DNA from 2 places in the Marinomonas algicola genome. Region 2 is predicted to be linked to the other one. Evidence: predicted binding sites of a transcription regulator. Region 2 holds the regulator's gene; the other holds the start of a gene.
What was found. Region 2 encodes PhoB, which activates phosphate uptake and scavenging genes when phosphate is short. Its sites were predicted from a motif close to TGTCATANNNNTGTCANA; they were not measured.

Region 1 (11,026 bases), 1.0 Mb from region 2:
AAAAGTGCAAGTAGAACAATTATGGTAATTGTCGTCATAAATCTGTCCAAAAGTTACATTAGTCAAAAATTTAAATGAAATTTATTTAAGAACCTGCGTTTTAATAATTAACGCTCATTGATCTGTTGAACATTTTGATTGATATGCAACTGTTTTTCCACCTGCTGAATAGATCTTGTAATTGTCTTTATTAGATCATCACAAGCCACCAATAAATTAATTTTTTCTGCGTCCGTTAAAGCCGTTCGATAATGTTCTAAAGCAGACGCTTTTTTATCCATATCTAAAAGATCATCACCTTGTTTCATTAATATATCGATTTTTGCTAATGCGTGACAATAGCGAATTTTCTCTAAATAGTCTTTTGCACTGGCTCTATCTATTTGCCTGAGCTCAGTTTGGCGTTTAATAAATGTGGGGATTTTCAACAGAGCATGTTGCACTTGCTCTAATCGCCCAGCCGTAACTACTTTTTCATCTGAAGCAATGTAAGTATCAGAATATATTTCTTCGAATAAAAGGGTCATTTCTTTTTTGTAACTTAATTGCTCCATAGTGAACGGATGGTTTGCTAGTTTAGTATAGCCATTAACAATGTAAGTCAGTAGCATTGACTTTAACTCTATCGGTAAGTATCGATCAGGTAGAATTCTCACGGCATTCGATAACTTATCACAAATGAGCAGCAATTCCTCTTCCGCCTTTAATCTAGCTAGGCTTCTAACTTGATGATCACGATATAAAAGATACCCTACAAACAAACAAAAAACTAAAATAAACAACCATACTAGGTAAGGAACCAAAGAAGCCATAAATTAAATAATACCAATTAAACACATTATTTGATTTAGTATAAAAAAATTTATCAATAAATCACTGGAAATATCTTTTTCTAATAAAAAAAGCCAGTGCAGAACGGCTACACTGGCTTTAAAAATACAATACTCTTACGTTAGTTACAAACTATGATTAGAGATTACTCATACTAAAACCAAGTAACATGTAAAAAATCATAGCCGATAAAATAGCTGAAGTCGGAACCGTAATGATCCACGCAGCGGCAATTTTCAGTAGTGCTGATCGTTTCACCAGCTCTTGCTTGGTCGCCTTCTTCAAACCTTTGCGCTCACGTTTAGAAATCGGAGAGTTATCCGCCAAACCTTTCAATTCACGCAATAACGCCCTTTTCTCTTCGACAGAAGCGGATTCAAACCGAGTAACGAACTCGTTCGTCTGGACGGCATCATGTCCAGCGTCTTCCGAATGAGAAATAATAGCCGCAATCTTTTTGTTATAAGACGCTTTTACATACTCACGTAAAAAACCAACGCCAAAAATCCCACCAACCGCTATATGAGTTGAACTAACAGGAAGTCCTAATTGAGAAGCAATAATCACAGTAATCGCGGCCGCCATTGCAATACAAAATGCTCGGACTTTATCCAATTCTGTTATTTCAGATCCGACTGTTTTTATTAATTTTGGTCCGTATAGCGCTAGCCCAACAGCAATACCTAAACCACCAACAAGCATAATCCATAATGGTATCGCGGCTTTAGAAGACACATGCCCCGTCATTAAGGCATCATTAATGGCCGCTAATGGCCCGATTGCATTAGCAACATCATTGGCACCGTGAGCAAAACTCAACAGAGCCGCTGAAATTATTAATGGAATAGTAAACAAATCATTTACTGAGTTCTTAGTATTTTTCAAGTTATCAGCCGCTTTTTCAATAAAAGGACGCACTAAAAAATAAGCAACGATTGCAATACCAAAACCAACCATAGCGGCTGTGACAATATCCGCTTTCCAAAGTTTCTTGAGTCCTTTCATTATCAAGTAAGTTGAGAAAGCCCACACCATTAATGCAATCAATAAAGGCACAACTTTACGCGCCGCGGCAATCATATCCGTTTGATAGGTAACGCTGCGTTTTATATAGATTAAAAAAGATGCGGCTATGACGCCGCCAAATAATGGTGAGATAACCCAACTCGCAGCAATCGCCGCCATTTGCCCCCAGTTCGCAATATCCCAACCGCCAGCGGCGATGCCAGCACCAAGAACGCCACCCACAATTGAGTGTGTGGTAGAAACAGGAGCCCCGACATAAGTGGCTAAGTTCAACCATAATGCCCCAGCAAGTAATGCGGCCATCATAACCCAGATAAAAGTTTCCGCATCAGCAATTGCATTCGGATTAATAATGCCTTTCTTAATAGTGCCAACAACACTACCACCTGCAATCAACGCACCAGCTGCTTCAAAAATAGCCGCAATCAATATTGCCCCCGTCATCGATAACGCCTTTGAGCCCACTGCAGGACCAACATTATTTGCCACATCATTCGCGCCAATATTCAAGGCCATATAAGCACCAATTGCGGCTGCGATAGCAAGAATAGAAACATTGGACACGGCCGCGCCATTCGAACTTGCATACAAGCCAACAACGATAACAAAAGCAATAGCAATCACTAAACGAATTGTGTCTGAAAAGCCAAAGTTTGAGGAATTCACCTTTTGGTTTTTTGAAGGGTCCATACGGTCTCTACTATTTTTGAGGTTGAAATGTATTCAGGCTTGAAACTAACGACTAGTTTCGTTTACAGCACATCCAAGCCGCACCTGAAATTCATAAATCTGCTACAATTTCGTCATAAAACTGTAAAAACGGCGCCATTCTACTATGAGCAAACAGATATAAAAACCCTTAAAACTTTAACTTTTGTAAGGACGCTTCCTTACCTCTCTAACGATTGGTTTAAAAAGCAAAGATTACTTTGTATAACAAGATATTAACCAATTAACATTCAATCACATTAACCGCTAGCCCACCCCGTGACGTTTCCTTATATTTTTCATTCATGTCCATACCCGTGTCTTTCATCGTTTTAATCACTTTATCTAAAGAAACATAATGAGAGCCATTTCCTCTCAACGCCATGGAAGCTGAATTGATCGCTTTTACAGATGCCATGGCATTTCTTTCTATACAAGGCACTTGAACCAAACCACCAATAGGATCACACGTAAGACCTAAATTATGCTCCATACCGATTTCCGCTGCATTTTCAATTTGCTCAGGGGTTCCCCCGGTCGCCGCCGCTAAGCCAGCTGCCGCCATAGCACAAGCCGAGCCCACTTCTCCCTGACAACCCACCTCGGCACCCGATATTGACGCATTCTTCTTAAAAAGCATGCCTATAGCCGCCGCTGTCAACATAAAATTAACAATGCCCTGTTCACTTGAACGTGGGCAAAATTCCCAATAATAATGCAACACGGCTGGAATAATGCCCGCCGCCCCATTTGTTGGAGCTGTTACGACACGACCTCCACCAGCATTTTCTTCATTTACGGCCAGGGCGTACAAATTTACCCAATCCATCGCCCCCAAAGATGGGGTAATCATATCCATCCGGTTTTTATTACTAAGATCAGCAAAGAGCTTTGCTGCACGTCGTTTTACCTTCAGACCGCCAGGTAAAATCCCTTCGTTTAATTTGCCATTTTCAACGCATTCTTGCATTACTCGCCAGATACGTAAAATACCTTCCTTTATTTCAGCTTCAGTACGCCATACTTTTTCATTTTCCAACATAATCTCCGCCATACTTAAATTATGTTGTTCACACAGGGATAAAAGCTCTTTTGCACTATTGAACTCATACGGAAATTTTATATTTTCTTCAACAAGTTCGACCTCACCCTGAGCATTTTCTTGCACGATAAAGCCACCCCCTACTGAATAGTAGGTTTTTTCTGCAATTAAATTCAGCTCATTATTAAAAGCACGTAAAGTCATACCATTGGCGTGAAAATCAAGGCGTTTGACTTTGTGATAAATTAAGTCTGTTTCTGGGTTAAAGGTAAGAGGTTTAACGCCCAACAAAGCTAATACATTCGTTGCGCTAATATGTTCAATGCGCGAACTTACAGATTTAGGTTCAATGCTCTCTGGCCATTCCCCCTCAAGCCCCATTAATACAGCCGTACCAGTACCATGACCTTTTCCCGTTGCGCCTAAAGAACCATAGAGTTCACATTCAATTCGAGACACATTATCGAAAAGTTTTTCGTTTGAAAGAAACTGAGCAAATTTATTTGCGGCTACCATTGGACCCACAGTATGAGAGCTTGAAGGACCAATACCAATTTTAAACAGGTCAAATAAACTTATTGCCATGATGCGATCTCACTTAAATCTGCTGAATATGAAAAACTGTAGATGCCATACTCAAGTTACCCACAAAACTTTTAGGAAGGTGTTCGCCTTTCCTAAAAAGGAAATAAGTTTCCAATTGGAAACTTATTTCATTCTCACACAGAATTTTCTATATTGACAATTCTTTTTTTGATTTTTTATTACACAATTCAAAAACGACAAAAACGATACCTGAACGCGTCATAATTGAGAATAAATAGAAACACGCCTTTCACGTCACCCTAGCCATATTTAGTCTGAGCTCATTTTCTGTAAAAGAACAGCAGGATAGATGCCTTAATTAGAACACCGATAAAGTTACGCGGCTTTATGATGAATTCTCACTTTAAAATACAAAAAAGCGACGAATAATATAAGATAAGCAACACCAAGGAATACAAATGGGATAACCGCATTCACCTGATACAAAGAAGCCATTAATATGGGTCCAGATGCCCCACCTAGACCTTGGAGAGACGCATTCACACTCGCTAATCGGCTCTGTTCTTCATTTTTAGCTAAAACAGTTTGAGCCGTTATAACCCCAGGAAATAAGAAACCACTACAAATTCCAAATAACCCCATCGCGAGAACCACCCCAAAATAAGATGGCATTGTGATAAAACAAATCTGGGTCACTAACGCAAAAAAAACACCCAAATAAATTAACCGAGTCGGCCCAAGTTCAAATCTAGGTACTAACACCATCTGCACTAGAATACTCATCAGTGACATGACCATCATGGCATAACCTAATTGGGTTGTGGTTTCTACAGCGTTCCATCCAAATCGGTCTTGTAATAAGAACCCCATTATTTGTTGAATGCCCGTTATCCCCAAAATAACCAACGTCGACATCATCAAAAATGGCAGCGCCGGATGCTTAAACCAATTAATGGCTTTTGGTTTGGTCATCACTTTTACATGGGTGGTATCTTTTACGATGAAAAAGACAAGAAAAAAAAGTAACACAGCAAAGACAGCAATTAAATAAAAGGGGGCCGTTAAACTGATGCTACTCGCAAAAGACGCCAGTGCAGGGCCTAAAATCATTCCAATACTAAAAGAAGCACCAATGGATGCGATGGTAGAACTTCGTTTGTTAGGATCACCATGAAGCACTAAATAAGTCTGAATCGCAGGAACAATACCAGAAATACCTAAACCAAACACAACCCGCAAACAAATCAGAATATAATAGGAAGCCTCAGCCGATACATGTTGTGATAATGCCTGCTGTAATATGAAGCCGGTAAAACCTAACGTTACGACATAGGAAGTCATCCCAATAAGTATGGATCTCATCCTTCCTATTCGAGCGATTATCCCCCCCCAAAGAAACGCCCCCAGTACGAAAAAAATAGCACCTACTGTGATCACACTACTAATGCGCACGTCAGAAAGGCCTATCTCTCGTCCAATTGGAGGTAAAGAAGTGAAAATAAAAGACTGGCCGATACCAACAGACGTCAAGCAAGCCAGTAATATGATACGTGACGCTTTTCCTGCAATAACGTTTCTTTCATTTAAGCCCGACATTTTAATCCTTTTAAAATCAACAGATATCAATAGTTTTGTAAATAATATATAGTTTGTTTACAAAACGATACAATATTTTAGTCACTATTAAAAACAGTTGATTGTCTTAACACTTGATAAGTTAAAGGCATACATTTACGTTTTTTAATACTTTTCCTTTCTCGATTTTAGCATTTACGGCTACAATACAAACCTTAATGAAATTGATGCAAATGCCGTGCTTAAGGTACAGTAAATGGAGGGTAAAAGATTTGATGTTCTTTGAAGGTTCGGAAAAAAAAGTAGAGGTGGTTGTAGCTGATAATGCCCCCTCTCTCCGCTCTCTAGGCCAACCCTTTTGGGAAAAAATGGTCGCTAAATGCAATGCGACAATTCTTTCAAGTATTTCCAATGAAAAATGCGATGCGTATTTATTGTCCGAATCCAGTTTATTTGTATGGGAACACCACTTTGTCATGCTGACATGCGGTACAACGACATTAGTCGAATCCGTAAAAACATTTATGGATATTTTTGAAAAAGAACAAATATTATCCGTTATTTTCCAGCGCAAAAACGAGTATCAATCACACCTCCAAAAGTCTTCTTTTGCTGAAGACATAAGTGCTCTGCAAAAAAGGATGTCAGGCGTTGCGTATCAACTAGGCAACTTAGACACTCATCATAACTATATCTATCACTTAGATAAGCCTTATGTCCCTGATGACAATGATTATACTTACGAATTATTGATGTATCATATTCAAGGGCCTGTTGCGAACTACCTTAGAAGTGAAGAGCAGGACGCTCAAACAATTCGCACACTCATGAATTTTGAAGAAATTCTTCCGGGTTTTGAAATAAACGATTTTGTGTTTGAGCCCTTTGGTTATTCAATGAATGCGCTTAAAGAAGGGTTTTATGCAACCATGCACATTACCCCTCAAGAAGAAAGTTCCTACGTTAGTTTTGAAACCAACCTTGATTTAGCCAATGAACACACCGAGATCTTTAATAAACTGATCTCGATTCTGCAGCCAGGAAGCTTTGATATTATCAGCTTTAATGGCATTCCTAATGTGGAGGCTCAAAACCATCTACTCATGAACCAAGTTAACGAGCCTTTATCATGCGGTTACACCATGAGGTTCTATGAATACATGCAAAAACAAGAAAAAGCACTTCGTGCCTACAAATTAAAATAATCGATTCAACAACAAGGTCAACCGAGCAATATAAAAAGCCTTTGGTTGACCTTGGTTTAATACTACTATTTAACGTCTATTTATAACTTTACTAAATACGATTGGGTTTGCATCTCTGTTATACGGCTAAGCGTTCTTCTAAACTCAAATTGCAAAGCACCATTACAATAAAGCAGATCAAGCAATACTGTCGCTTGAAAATACATCACAACTCTTTGATCATAACATTCGTCTACCAAGCTAATAAAACGTCTCACGGCATCATCATTTATACCCAAGTTTACTTTCCTCGCCCCTGTAACACCTGAACCAACAGCACCATCTTCTACCCCTCGAGCTTTAATACGCTCATAAGGTTCACTGCTTAATTCAGGGATATTAGAAATTATAAGATGACGATATTGTTTTGCTATCTCGATATAGTCAGTAGGAGATCGAGGACTGTCGCAAAGATCGACGAAACGGAACCACACTGATACGTCAGAACGTGCCTGAACAGGAATATTTCTCCCGTTAATATAGACGTCTTTAGCTATAAAATCGTCCGGCATAAATAAAGATGAAATTACTGCTTGAAATTCAGGGCCTTGATCAAGGAAATAAACGGGTTGATCAAGTGGAAAGCGGTAACGATAATCCACCAATCCAGATAGTTCAAAACAATATAAATAGTTACTTAACAACGCGATTGTGGGCTTAAAGCGTTCTTTTTGCAGTTGGTTTTGAAACAAATGAGTAATAGGAATATTTGAAGTAGCAACCAAGAAAACTTTATTCTCAAACAACGCTCTTATTATCCCTCCAAGTAACATGGCATCAGCAATATCTGAAACGAAAAACTCATCAAAGCAAATAACCTTTACCTCTTTAGACAATCTTTTTGCAATGACTTTCAAGGGATCACTTACACCTTGAGTAGCGTTTAATTCCTTATGCAAATCTGACATAAAATGATGAAAATGCAGACGCTTCCCCACCCCCTCAGGTAAAGACTGGTAAAACAAATTCATTAATAATGTTTTGCCTCTTCCAACCTGCCCCCACATATAAACACCAAGCGAGCCACTGAATGGGTCAACAGACTGTGTTGTAAGATGTGAAGGCGCCGTCAGTTTTTCAAATAAACGATCAAGCGCCACTAAAGAACTTTGCTGACTTTCATCATAAGAAATTATTTCTTGTTGTATCAGGCTATTATATTTTTCACTTGGTGGGGTCATACAAATCACTTAACAATGCGAACAGTTAAATCAAATTACAACAAAATGCAAAAAGCCTGTAGAAAAAGGTTTTTTTACCACAGGCTTTTCGAACTGAATCAAAAAAATTAACCTGTAGAGGCGAGCCTTTGAACATCTACAGAAACGGATAAGAACTGCCCTTCTCCACCATCAAAAATCACACCTTGCAAAGGTGTTACATCTGAATAATCTCTTCCCCAAGCGGTAACCAAGTGCTGAGTCGTGGGCATTACATCGTTAGTAGGGTCAAATTCTACCCACCCTAAATCAGGCAAAAACACGGCAAACCAAGCATGGGAAGCGTCTGCACCGATTAACTTATCCTCACCTGGAGGAGGTAATGTTTCAAGGTATCCACTAACGTAACGGGTAGGAAAACCTAGAGACCTCAAACACCCAATGGCTAGATGAGCAAAGTCCTGACATACTCCACTCTTTAGCTTTAACACCTGATCAAGCGGTGTCGCTACCGTAGTCACATTAGGATCAAATTTAAACTCTGTAAAAATCTTATTTGTAAAGTTTCGAAGCGCCTGCAGCAAAGGCACATCGTCTTGAAAAACCTCGCGAGCGTAGGCGGCCAAAGGTTCTGAAGCACGAATCATAGGAGAATCCAATAGAAACTCCCTTGCTTCTAAAAAGTCAGGGTCCTGAGACGTTATAATCTGCTCTAAATACTCTTTACAGGTTGGTCCTTGCGTTAAGATTGGTAAAACGACATTGGTCGCAATATCAAGCTCACTAACAACATCAATTAACAATTTTTTATGAGCGTCTTGCACTGAGAAGTAAAAAGACTTATTGCCAAAATAATCTTTTCTTTCCTGCTGACTAATCGGCTCTGGCGTTATTTGAATAGAACTTTTTAAGCACTGCTGAGTCAACGTATCCCTCGGCATCAAATGTGCAACGTTATAACACAATGAGACAGGGGTAACGTATTTATACTCTGTTAGATGACGAACACGGTACTTCATACATCATTTCCCCATTCAGTGCTCACCAATTTTTGTGGGCCACTTGTCTTGTGATCAAAATACTTATCACTGATTTTTGAGGTAAATAACTCTAGATTTTCCTGTAGTTCCATCATTAAGTGATTCAAGTTCTCTCGTTGATTCGTCACCGGCTCAACTATCGAAAGCGTTTCCAGATTGGACAGTTGAATATCATTTAATGATCGAATAATAATGCGCACTTCCGCACTCATCTCTCTCAAAGAGGTTTTACTTCTCGGTAAATCACTTACCAATAAACGTAATTGATCAATTTGATAGAATAAAGATCTTGGGTTTGTTTCGTCTAGCATTAATAAATCTAATCCATATTCGACTTCTACTTGAGTACGATATCTTCTTCTAAAAGAAATTAACGCTTCAACACTTAATAAAACCGATTCAAGTACTTGCTGCTGATTCAATTGCGATAGAGAGTCCGTTAAAGTCGATCTCAATAAAGTAGCCGTTTGAATCGCCCTTTCTGTCCTTCTGCCAATCTCTTGAAACTTCCAGTCTATTCCTCTGAGCATACTTTCGTGATTAAGACCTGATAAGGCCAAGAGAGACGTAACTAAATTATCTAATGACTCTTCGGGAGCTTCTGGTAGTCCATTAATATAAGCACGATCAACTTCAAAGAGATAATCCCTAAGATTGTTGATGATTTTACGCGTATCGGCGGACAGCATTTCTTTAATTTCTTCTGCGCACGTCAGCAAAGATAATAAATTTGATTTAACAGACCCGACTCTTGACGCATCAGAAACAATAGCCACAAACTCAGATTCAGGATCGTCTAATAGGGCCCCAGATTCTTCGCAGAACCCAGGAATACAGCCCGTTTGAATAGAAACCGCTTTAAATAAAACGTCACGACACTCTTTTGGTAAAGTATCAACGCCGTTCATTTGTGAGAACACAGTCCTTAATAAACGCATTGTCATTTCAGCACGCTCAGCATACCGTCCCATCCAAAATAAATTCTCAACCACTCGACTAGGTAAGTTGGAATGATGGATACCTTGTGGAGACTCCTGTTTATGCAGTAGAGTGAAATCATTCCTTACATCACTTGACATGACCCAGGTATCTTTACTCATCGACCCATTGTAATTTGTCACAATGGTGTCGTTTTCCCCTGCACACACTCTCGTCAAGCCACCAGACATGACAGTGTAGCTATCCTCACTTGAAACGGTAAAAGTTCGTAAGATAGAGGGCCTCGAACAAATCTGGTTGTTTTGCCAAGCTGGAGTATGTGAGGCCGCCAAATAACTTTGAGCCGTGTAACGATGAGGGGCACTTTTAATTCGCTGTAGAAGCTGTTGAGACTCGGCATCGGATAACTGCCTACCGTACACACTTGGCGCAGCAGCACTTCTAATGGCTGGCTTTATAATGAGATTACTGAGGTTTTCTTTTACAAACGAAAAATCATCCGTATCACCGCACCACCAAGTTTCAACAGACGGCATAGATAAATCATGCCCAAAGAAGTACTGGCTTATTTTTGGTAAATATTTTAACAACGCAGGGGTTTCAAGTATGCCAGACCCTAAAGGGTTCGCCATAACAACATTACCAGAGCGAATGACTTCTAAAATGCCAGGAACACCGAGAAAAGAATCAGACCTTAATTCAGCCTGGTCGCAAAATGCGTCATCAACTCGACGAAGAATAACATCGACTTTCTCTAACCCTTGTAACGATTTTAACCATACATGACCATTACGAACAGTTAAGTCTCGGCCTTGTACAAGTGAATAACCAAGATAGTTTGCTAATAGAGCTTGTTCGAAGTAAGAACTGCTGTAAGCGCCCGAGGTCATTATGACAACTCGTGGATCATCTGTT
Region 2 (11,026 bases):
ACACCTAAAAAAGAAGCTGAAGAAATCGCGATGCATTATCTTGAACGCGTTAAAATAGCGAACCAAGCGGCTAAATTTCCAGGTCAACTATCTGGTGGTCAGCAGCAACGTGTTGCTATTGCACGCGGCCTTTGTATGAAGCCTCGCATTATGCTATTTGATGAACCAACATCGGCTCTTGACCCTGAAATGATCAAGGAAGTACTTGATGTCATGGTTCAACTTGCTGACGAAGGCATGACCATGATTTGTGTAACTCACGAAATGGGCTTCGCTAAAACCGTTGCCGATAGAGTGGTCTTCATGGATGCAGGTGAAATTGTTGAAGCAAACGAACCCAATGAGTTCTTCAATAACCCTCAACATGATCGTACTCAAAACTTCTTAAGCCAGATTTTGAACCACTAAAATTCAGGCTGAATGCTTAGTTTTATAAAAAGCCCCTTTTAGGGGCTTTTTATCGTTAATAATTTGATAAATTGGTTAACTTATTTTATTTATACGGGCTATATCGTATGCAGACACCGGTATCTGATGCTATCAAAGCAAGAATTGTTCATTTATGCGATCAGGCAGGGAAGCTACAGGTCATCTTTTCAGAAGCCGATATTCTCGATTTGTCTGCTCTCTCTCGGATAACAAAACGCAGATTAGAGCCAATTACCCACTTCAATGAACTAGGGGATCCACTTACCCGCTCATCAAAAATACCGACATTAATCGATAGGCGCTTGTTAACATTGAAAAAGGTGTCTTTACGCCAAGACGTTCAAGCCGATTATATTGAAATATCGGTTGAAGAGCTGGACTCTCTTTTTGAGAAAATAGATTGTTCCTACGAGAGCTTTACAATTCAGACGAACCATATCCATCCCATACATGACAATCATGCCTCTGATAAAGAACACCTCAGTGCAGCATTAGGCCGTTTCCAATCAATTCGCTTAAAACAGAGGTTAGAAGAAACATTAGAGTTGCCTCCGCTACCAGTATCGGCCAAGAAAATCATTAATTTATGCAGTCGTAAAGACGTTGATACAGATGAGTTGTGCAAAGTCATTAGCTTAGACCCTAGCCTTGCGGCTCAAGTGGTTAGCTGGGCCTCCTCACCCTATTATGGTGCTCCTGGTAATATTGAATCTGTTGAGGATGCTATTATCAGAGTATTGGGGTTTGATATGGTCATGAATTTAGCATTAGGGCTTTCTATGAAAAGTATTCTCGATTTGCCTCAGAATGGTCCAAGGCATTATCAGAACTTTTGGTATGATGCGGTGTTTCATGCAAGCCTTATGGAGGCTCTCGTTAAACGGATGCCAGCAAAGATTCGTCCAAAGATAGGCTACGCTTATTTGGCAGGCTTACTCCACAATTTTGGTTATTTGGTTATTGGGCACGTCCTACCAACGCATTTCTCAATCTTAGCTCGTCATCTCGAAGCAAACGCACACCTCCCATCCAGACTTATCGAGATGCATTTATTGCATTTTACGAAAGAACAGCTAGGATCTTGGCTATTAAGACATTGGGGGCTTCCTCGCATAATATGTAATGCCATTCGATACAGTCACACGCCTCAAATAGAAGAAGACAAGGATTTGCGTACCCTTGCAGGCGTTTTACATTGCTGTAGCGCTTTATATCATGGACAAAAAATAGAGGCGAGTGTGTTTGAAATAATTGGGCTATCAGAAGAGGAGTGCCTTTCCATCTATCAAGAAGTACAATCCTCTTCTAGTAAATTACAGGAAATGGTGGACTTACTTCAATCCTAGGCTTACTGACGAATAAACACCTATTTTTTGCGAAAACAAAGAGATTTTTTGTGCTAAATTTCAGTGTAACCAAACAATTTGACTATCATTGGCAACCTCTGTCTCAAGCTCGTATGGACAGTATTCCCAATAATCTAAAGTTCTGGCTCCGCGAGACAGGTTCTTTAACCGCGCTGTTAGAAAGACTGGGGATATTGTCCATAGAAGTCATTAATGACGGTTGGGGGCAGCCGACTCAAAGAGAGAGAAAGGCATTGTCGTTACGTGCACGTGAAGCAACAAGGGTTCGAGAAGTGATTTTGAACATTAATGGTACCCCCATGATTTATGCTCGCTCCATTATCCCAGCAAGCGCTTTAATTGGGCATTGGCGTCATTTAAGCCAACTGAAAAGCCAATCTCTGGGAGGCTTTCTATTCAAAGACAAAAAGTTAGTACGGAGTCCTATCGAAATAGTCTCTCTTCCAAGCAACGTATTTAATAACGTCAATGAAGCGGTTTGGGCTCGCCGATCGATTTTTAAACAGTACAATAAAGGCGTTTTAGTAAGTGAAGCCTTCTTACCCGCCATCACAACATTACCAGTGACACAGTTAATATTATGACAAAACTCCAAGCTTATCTTCAGCTTACTCGTTTCAACAAACCCATTGGTTCACTGCTGCTACTTTGGCCCACTCTATGGGCTCTTTGGGTATCTAGTAATGGCGACCCAGACTGGAAAATCGTCATCATTTTTATGCTTGGTGTCTTTTTTATGCGCTCCGCAGGCTGTGTCATCAATGATTATGCCGATAGACATGTGGATAGCGGTGTGGAGCGAACAAAGAATCGCCCTCTCCCTTCCGGTACGGTTTCTGAAAAAGAAGCTCTATTACTGTTCTCCGTTCTTTGTCTATGCAGCTTCGGTTTAGTCTTAATGACGGATATGAAAACCGTTTTACTCTCTTTCATTGGACTTGGACTCGCGGCTTTGTATCCATTTATGAAGCGCTACACTCATTTGCCTCAATTGTTTCTTGGACTGGCTTTTTCATGGGCTATTCCAATGGCATACAGCGCTCAAGGAGGTTCACTAACGGACCCTGTCTTATGGATGATATTTGTCTCTAATGCACTATGGACCATTGCTTACGATACTTACTATGCTATGGTTGATCGAGATGACGATTTAAAACTTGGCATCAAATCAACAGCCATTTTATTTGCGCAAAATGATTTACTCATTATCACTGTATTGCAAGGACTGGCTCTTTCTCTATTAATGTGGGTTGGTGTACTGAAATCCTTTTCTTTCATTTATTTTCTCAGTCTGATCGTCGCCGCTATTTTGTTCTCTTTACAGTATAAACAAGCTAAAAATAGAGAGCGGCAAGCTTGCTTTACCTCGTTCTTAGACAATAACCGTATTGGATACTGTATATTTTTAGGCATTGTATTGAACTATCTTTTATAAATATAAGACACAAATATGACAGTTTCATCTAATTGTCATATTCAAGGTCTTTAATAGGGATATTACGATTTAGGGGTAGATGCTGTGACGAGTAAAACTGTATTAATAATTGATGATGAATCATCAATACGAGAAATGATTGCCATTGCACTGGAAATGGCGGGATATAATTACTTTGAGGCGGAAAACAGCCAACAAGCTTACGAAATCATCATTGATAATAGGCCCGACCTCATTCTTTGTGACTGGATGATGCCCGGGGGCAGTGGTATAGAGCTAACCAGACGGTTAAAGCGAGATTCTCTTACCGCAGAAATACCTGTGATTATGCTAACCGCTAAAAGCGAAGAAGATAACAAAATTCAAGGTTTAGAAGTGGGTGCGGATGATTACATCACTAAGCCTTTTTCTCCTCGAGAACTCGTGGCTCGCTTAAAAGCCGTTCTACGCCGTGCCAACCCTCAAGGCGTAGACGAGCCTATTGAAGTCGATGGGCTATTATTAGACCCTGTAAGCCAACGTGTTACTATTGGTACAACGCCACTTGAAATGGGCCCGACAGAGTACCGCTTACTCAAATTTTTGATTACCCATCAAGAAAGAGCGTATTCCAGAGCACAGCTTCTGGATCAAGTCTGGGGGGGAAATGTTTATGTAGAAGAACGTACCGTTGATGTACATATTAGACGCTTACGAAAAGCAATCGGCGAAACTCATGATTACCTAATCCAAACGGTTCGAGGAACGGGTTATCGATTTTCAAGTAAACGAACTCCGCAGTAAATTATGAAAACGATTTGGCAACAGGCTTTTATTCGCTGGACACTGGGATTAGTTGTCAGTTTCACCATTGGCATCTTAATAGGCAAATTATTTATGTGCCTATTCTTATTTGTGCTGTTTGGACTGTGCTCCAATTTATATCAGCTGTATCAATTCCACAGCTGGGTTCGTCGGCTAGGAAAAGCCTCCCCACCAGAAGCATCAGGAATTTGGGGCGACGTGTTTGATGCTGTGTATCGACTGCAAAAGAAGCAAAGAAAATCTAAAAAACGCATGCGACGCGCACTTTCTCGAATAGAAAACTCCACCTCGGCACTGAAAGAAGGTGTCATTATGGCGGACAATTTAGGGAACCTTGAGTGGTGGAACGCGTCTGCGGGGCAATTTTTAGGTTTGATGAAACCCGTCGACAGAGGGCAACCGGTCACCAATATCGTCCGCAATCCAGAGTTCTTCCGCTATTTTACTCAGAAACGTTTCTCCGAACCTTTAGTTATTAAATCGCCGTCTCAAGAAGGCATTTATTTAGAAATTCAAACCACTCTGTATGATCAGAATGACCATCTTATTTTTGTCAGAGATGTGACGCGCTTGCATCTTCTAGAGCAAATGCGTAAAGACTTCGTTGCCAATGCATCCCATGAGCTCAAAACACCGTTAACGGTCATTAAAGGTTATTTGGAAACCCTGGATATGTTTAAGGACTCATTACCGAAGAGCATGCAAAAAGGTGTTGACAATATGACCACGCAATCAAACCGTATGGAACAGTTGATTGAAGACCTACTATTACTTTCACGTTTAGAAAGTAATGATAAAAGAGACATCGATCAATGGCATGACATCAACGAATTAGTCAACAATGTGGTGGATTCCGTCCAAGCCATAGGCACCAAACATACTATTCACATCGTGATCCGTTCAGAGTGTAGGCTGTATGGCTCTTATCGAGAGCTCTATAGCGCTTTTTCAAACCTTGTTGTGAATGCCATAAAATATTCCCCTGACGGAGGCAACATTACTATAAAATGGGAAAATCATTTAGATGAAGGCATTTTTTCGGTATCAGATGAAGGTCTAGGCATTGAAGCGAGATACATTCCACGTTTAACAGAACGTTTTTTTCGTGTCGATAAAGGTCGAGGCTCAAACACAGGAGGCACTGGGCTCGGACTTGCCATTGTTAAACACGTACTTTTACATCACGATGCTAAGTTACTTATCACTAGCCAACCAGGGCAGGGTAGCGTTTTTTCCTGTCACTTTTCAGGGAAGCGTATCCAACAGCCTTTAGCTCATAAAGAACAATAAAATCATGATAAATTCGGTTTTATGGTTCGATAAGTGAGAGCGCTATCCCTATTAAAGGCTCTTAAATAAAGCGTCAATAAATTTCTCTTTTACGTCATCCTGATCAATTAAACCCAAGGTCACGGTTAAAAAAGTGGAATCGTGTTTTTTCTCTGTCGTCGCCACACTTTGCACATAATAATTCAGTCGATTTACCGTACCCGAAAACTCCAAGTCCAATACAGACTGCCCCAATACCGCGGGAACAACGTCATCACTTTTAATTAATAATGTCGCTTCTGATTTAGCGAACTGAATCACCATACAGCGAAATTGTTTTCCTTCAAAGCGCACCATGGTGGGAATTTTCACATCTTTAATTGTGGCCACTTTTGCTGTAATAGCTGGCTTTGAGGCTGTTGCAGAGCCTGTTTTTGTCCCACCCAACAACACATCTAAAGAGCCTGCCGTATGACTTGTCATCCCCCCCTTTTTAGCCTTTGATGCACCACCTGTCATAGCGGCTAGAGCATCCGTTGCCGCAGGATTACGACTGGCTTGTGAGGTTAACGCGGACACTAAATCATGCTTCTTGGCAGCGGCCATAACCTTATTAATTAATTGCTCGCTAGAAAAAGGTTTTCCAAGATAATCCGTTACCCCTGACTGTACCGCTTCAACAATGTGACTCTTGTCGCCACGACTCGTAATCATGACGAAGGGAAGATCGGCCTTTTTATAGTTATCTTGTTCTCGACACCATTGTAATAGCTCAACCCCCGTCATCTCCGGCATTTCCCAGTCACAAAGAACCATATCAAATGTCATTTTCGTTAGCATTTGCTGGGCTTTACGACCGTTTACCGCTTCTTCTAGCTGTGCAGAAGGGAACTGCTTACGTAAAGTGCGACGAATTAAGTCTCTAGTGAAGGTTGCATCATCCACTACTAAAATTTTAACCGCCATTTTACTCTCTTACTCCAAAAGCCGAACGACCATCCAGACCATGATCCAATGTAAATATATCTGACCATAAGCAGGTAGCCGCAACAACAGCTAATGGCATAACGAATAAGTTAATAAAAGGGATTGTCAATAAAATCATTACGATAAAGCCAAATGACCAACACACGATGGGTTTGCGCCGTAAACTTGCACGCATATCTCGAAAGCTAAGCTTATTGTTATCAAATGAATAGTCTAGGTATTGTACCGATAACATCCAGGCAGAAAAAAGCAGCCATAGAAGAGGAGAAATAACATTAATCACAGGGACAAATGAGATAAATAATAACAATAGCAATCGTGGTAAAAAGTAGGCTAATTTCTGTAGCTCTCTAAGAATGCTATGCCAGACAATAGACAAAACAAAATTCAGGGATACCGTTTCTTGGATCACCTTTCCAGTCAACTTTTCTTCCGTTTTTTCGGCCAAAATCCCCATAAATGGAGCCGCTAAAATATTCACACCGACCGAAAAGCTATAAAACATCAGCAACGTACTCACCACGCCAAATAACGCATAAAACAGCCAGTCCAAAAAACCTAACCACTCAGGCAGCCACGACATCATGCTGTCAGTCATTCCCGTTAAAAAACTAAATGCAAACATGTACAAAATCGCCATTAAAGCGAAATTTGCCAATAGAGGCGCTAAAACAAATAAACGTAAGCTAGGAGAAAATAGCAATGGGAGTGCTTTTAAAAACGCGCCGATTGCTTTGAAAGGATGCGAAATCACATTAAATACCGTCAAAAATCGATTGTGCTAACAGTACCACGACTGACCCGTAACAACCAGTTTCCCAATCCTTTTATGGATAGGTTTATTCTAATTAAATCAATGCCTTTGGTTGAAAGAATAAAAAAATAAATTCGTATTTTTATTTACGCTCTGCATTCTGTTGTTCCATAAACTCTATCAGCCCATACAGAATTTCGATTGAGTCTCATGTTTATTTAACTGACTATCGAAAATACAGGAATAAAGGCCATAAAAAAGGTCTCTTTCCCCAACATTATAAAAACAGTCCAATTAATCATAAAAGGAAGTAATCGCATTATGAACAAAACACTTTTAGCCACGGCATTAATCACGGCATCTTTTGCCTCAATGCAACTGCATGCCGCCGAGGTGCCTGCAGGCGTAAAGCTAGCAGATAAACAAGAGCTTGTGCGTGGAGGTGGTTCCGAGCCATCAACAATGGACCCACAAAAAATGGAAGGCACACCGGCTTCTATTCGCTCAAAAGACTTGTTTGAAGGTTTGTATAACCAAGATGGTGACGGCAACCAAATTCCAGGCGTAGCGAAAAGCTACGATGTCAACGCTGATAACACTCAATATACCTTCCACCTTCGCCAAGATGCGAAATGGTCTAATGGCGACCCAGTTACCGCTGAAGACTTTGTTTATGCGTTCACACGCTCGGTTGATCCAGCATTAGCGTCTCCATACGCATGGTTCATGGAAATTCCGTCCATTGTCAATGCAAGTAAAATCATTGCCGGTGAAGCCGACCCTTCTACACTTGGTGTAAAAGCAGTGGATGACCACACATTCCAAGTGACACTTGAGCGACCCGTACCTTATTTTGTAAAAATGACCTCTCACCAGAATATGTTCCCCGTTCCGAAAAAAGTCGTCGAAAAGTGGGGCGATGACTGGACGAAACCAGAACATATGGTGTCTAACGGTGCGTACAAAATGGACGAGTGGATAGTCAACGAAAAAATGGTCTTTAGTCGTAATAAAAACTATTGGAACGATGAAAAAACCATCATCAATAAAGTGACTTATTTACCGATTGAATCTCCTAATGCCGAGCTCAAACGCTTTCAGGCAGGTCAGATTGATCTTACCTATGAATTACCCAATGATCACTACAAACAACTATTAAGAGACATGCCTGATGAAGTTGTCGTTACACCAAAATTAGGTACCTATTACTACCAGTTCAACACAACCAAAGCACCATACAACGATGTGCGCGTTCGTAAAGCCTTGTCCTATGCCATCGATCGCAATGTGATTACCAAGTTTGTAACAGGAACGGGAGAACTACCTGCCTACTCTTTCACGCCAGAAGTAGTCAATGATTTCTCACCAGCCACCCCTGAATACGCAACTTGGACGCAAAAAGAACGTAATGAAAGGGCCAAAGCACTTTTAGAAGAAGCGGGATACACACAAAGTAATCCACTGTCATTTAGCTTGCTTTATAACACCAATGAAAACCATAAAAAAATCGCCATTGCGATCGCGTCTATGTGGAAAAAAACCTTGGGGGTGACTGTCACTCTAGAAAACCAAGAATGGAAGACTTACCTAGAAACCAAAAAACATCAGCAATTTGATGTGGCTCGCGCGGGTTGGATTGGGGACTACAATGAAGCCTCGACCATGCTAGATCTGCTAACGACAACTCATGGCAATAACGACGGTAAATACAGCAACACAGAATACGACAAGCTATTGCATGATGCTCGTACCATGCAACAGCCAGCTGAGAATTACAATAAAGCCGAAGAGGTAGCTATTGAACAAGACATGGCGGTGGCCCCCATTTACCAATACACCGAAAAGCGTTTGGTAAAAAGCTATCTAGGCGGTTATATGCCTAATCCAGAAGACAACGTTTATGCGCGTGATATGTACATCATCAAACACTAACGCTTTGCGTCATACCGAGTGTTTTTCCACTGTGAAAAGCCTCTGTTGAAAGCATGTCCAGCGCGTTACGCGCTGGACATCTCTTGAACTCCCACAGGTTCCTAGCATTAGTCGTCTTTTATAACGCCTAATCCGGTAATTTTTATGCTGACATTTATTTCAAAACGCATTTTAGAAGCCATTCCAACATTATTAATTTTGATTACGGTTTCTTTTTTCTTAATGCACTCGGCTCCTGGCAGTCCATTTTCCAGCGAGCGTACTCTGCCGCCAGAAGTATTAGCAAACATTAACGCCAAATACCATCTAGATGAGCCGGTCATTAATCAATATTTTTACTACCTTGGCGGTTTACTTCAAGGTGATCTTGGCCCGTCTTTTCGCTATAAAGATTTCACAATCAATGAGCTAATTGCTCAAAGCTTTCCTGTATCGGCCGAAATTGGTATTTGGTCTTTTCTAGTCGCACTGCTGGTTGGAGTGGGTTGCGGTATTGTCGCTGCCTTGAAACAAAATTCGTGGTTAGATTACAGTGTTATGGGGTTTGCCAACCTTGGTATCGTCTTACCAAACTTTGTTTTGGCACCTTTATGTATCCTATTTTTCTCTATTTATAACCATTGGCTGCCGCCCGGTGGCTGGAACGGTGGGGCTTGGCCTTACCTAGTCATGCCTGTTATAGCGATGTCCACCAGCTACATTGCACAGATCGCACGCATTACTCGGGGAAGCATGATAGAAACCATGCACTCCAATTTTATCCGTACAGCACGCGCAAAAGGGTTGCCACAACATCGCATTATTTTTCACCATGCGTTACGCCCAGCCATGCTGCCAGTTCTTTCCTACCTAGGACCGGCGTTTGTCGGCATAGTAACCGGTTCCGTTATTGTCGATGTGTATTTTGGCACCGGCGGCATTGGTCAACACTTTATTAATGGCGCCTTAAATCGTGACTATTCTATGGTCATGGGTGTCACCATATTGGTTGGTGCACTAACGATTCTATTTAATGCCATCGTCGATATTTTATACGCGGTTATTGACCCTAAAATTCGCTACTAAGGCCTTTCTATTATGATTACTACAAAAGACAAAATTCAGGCCGTTGAACAGTTCGCCGAAAACGTGATGGAAGTCGAGGGCCGGAGTTTATGGCAAGACGCTCGCCGTCGATTTTTTTCTAACTATGCCGCGGTCACTAGCTTAATTGTGCTTATCATTATTACGGCAATAGCCTTACTTGGGCCATTTTTAAGCCAGTGGAATTACGACGATATCGACTGGGAAGCCTTATCTGATATTTCCGTATTGGGTCGCCCTAATATTGAGAATAGCCATTACTTTGGCACAGATACACTAGGCCGAGATATTTTTGTCCGAACGATGCAAGGCGGTCAAATATCCTTATTGGTCGGTATCATGGGCAGCGCAGTGGCTATCGTAATTGGTACGCTTTATGGTGCCGCCTCTGGCTACATTGGAGGGCGCGTTGACAGTGTCATGATGCGCTTTTTGGAAATCCTCAACTCTTTTCCTTTTATGTTCTTTGTGATTATCTTGATGACCCTGTTTGGTCGCCATATTTTCTTGATTTTTGTCGCCATTGGTGCCATTTCCTGGCTCGACATGGCGCGGATTGTTCGTGGTCAAACATTGAGTCTAAAAAACAAAGAGTACATCGAAGCCGCATACGCTTGTGGCGTGTCTACCCCGAAAATTATTTTGCGTCACATTGTGCCAAACGTACTTGGAATCGTCGTTGTTTACGCCACTTTATTGGTACCGAATATGATCTTACTGGAGTCCTTTATTAGCTTTTTAGGACTGGGCGTTCAAGAACCAATGACCAGTTGGGGCGCGTTGATTTCTGAAGGAGCTCAAAATATGGAGATTGCCATTTGGCAATTGGCTTGGCCACTCAGTTTCTTAGTCGTCACCCTTTTTTGTTTTAACTTCCTCGGCGATGGCTTACGCGATGCGCTTGATCCAAAAGACCGCTAAGGAGACCTTATGAACGTATCAAGTAAAAAAAACTTATTAGAAGTA

Region 1: a site for PhoB is predicted at 2,659-2,676, ahead of IEZ33_RS14775 (inorganic phosphate transporter). Genes of this name have one in related genera too.

The regions. Positions count from the first base shown of each region.
Region 1 covers NZ_CP061941.1:3,211,455-3,222,480, forward strand. The annotation lists gene IEZ33_RS14765 (hypothetical protein) at 1-38, opposite strand, end outside; gene IEZ33_RS14770 (hypothetical protein) at 108-812, opposite strand; gene IEZ33_RS14775 (inorganic phosphate transporter) at 970-2,547, opposite strand; gene IEZ33_RS14780 (L-serine ammonia-lyase) at 2,810-4,192, opposite strand; gene IEZ33_RS14785 (MFS transporter) at 4,529-5,749, opposite strand; gene IEZ33_RS14790 (adenosylmethionine decarboxylase) at 6,004-6,933, shown strand; gene zapE (cell division protein ZapE) at 7,014-8,153, opposite strand; gene IEZ33_RS14800 (transglutaminase family protein) at 8,261-9,151, opposite strand; gene IEZ33_RS14805 (circularly permuted type 2 ATP-grasp protein) at 9,148-11,026, opposite strand, start outside.
Region 2 covers NZ_CP061941.1:4,231,222-4,242,247, forward strand. The annotation lists gene IEZ33_RS19455 (amino acid ABC transporter ATP-binding protein) at 1-408, shown strand, start outside; gene IEZ33_RS19460 (HDOD domain-containing protein) at 516-1,775, shown strand; gene IEZ33_RS19465 (chorismate--pyruvate lyase family protein) at 1,826-2,380, shown strand; gene ubiA (4-hydroxybenzoate octaprenyltransferase) at 2,377-3,231, shown strand; gene phoB (phosphate regulon transcriptional regulator PhoB) at 3,316-4,014, shown strand; gene phoR (phosphate regulon sensor histidine kinase PhoR) at 4,018-5,325, shown strand; gene IEZ33_RS19485 (response regulator) at 5,377-6,270, opposite strand; gene cysZ (sulfate transporter CysZ) at 6,272-7,045, opposite strand; gene IEZ33_RS19495 (peptide ABC transporter substrate-binding protein) at 7,367-8,977, shown strand; gene oppB (oligopeptide ABC transporter permease OppB) at 9,122-10,042, shown strand; gene oppC (oligopeptide ABC transporter permease OppC) at 10,055-10,981, shown strand; gene oppD (ABC transporter ATP-binding protein) at 10,991-11,026, shown strand, end outside.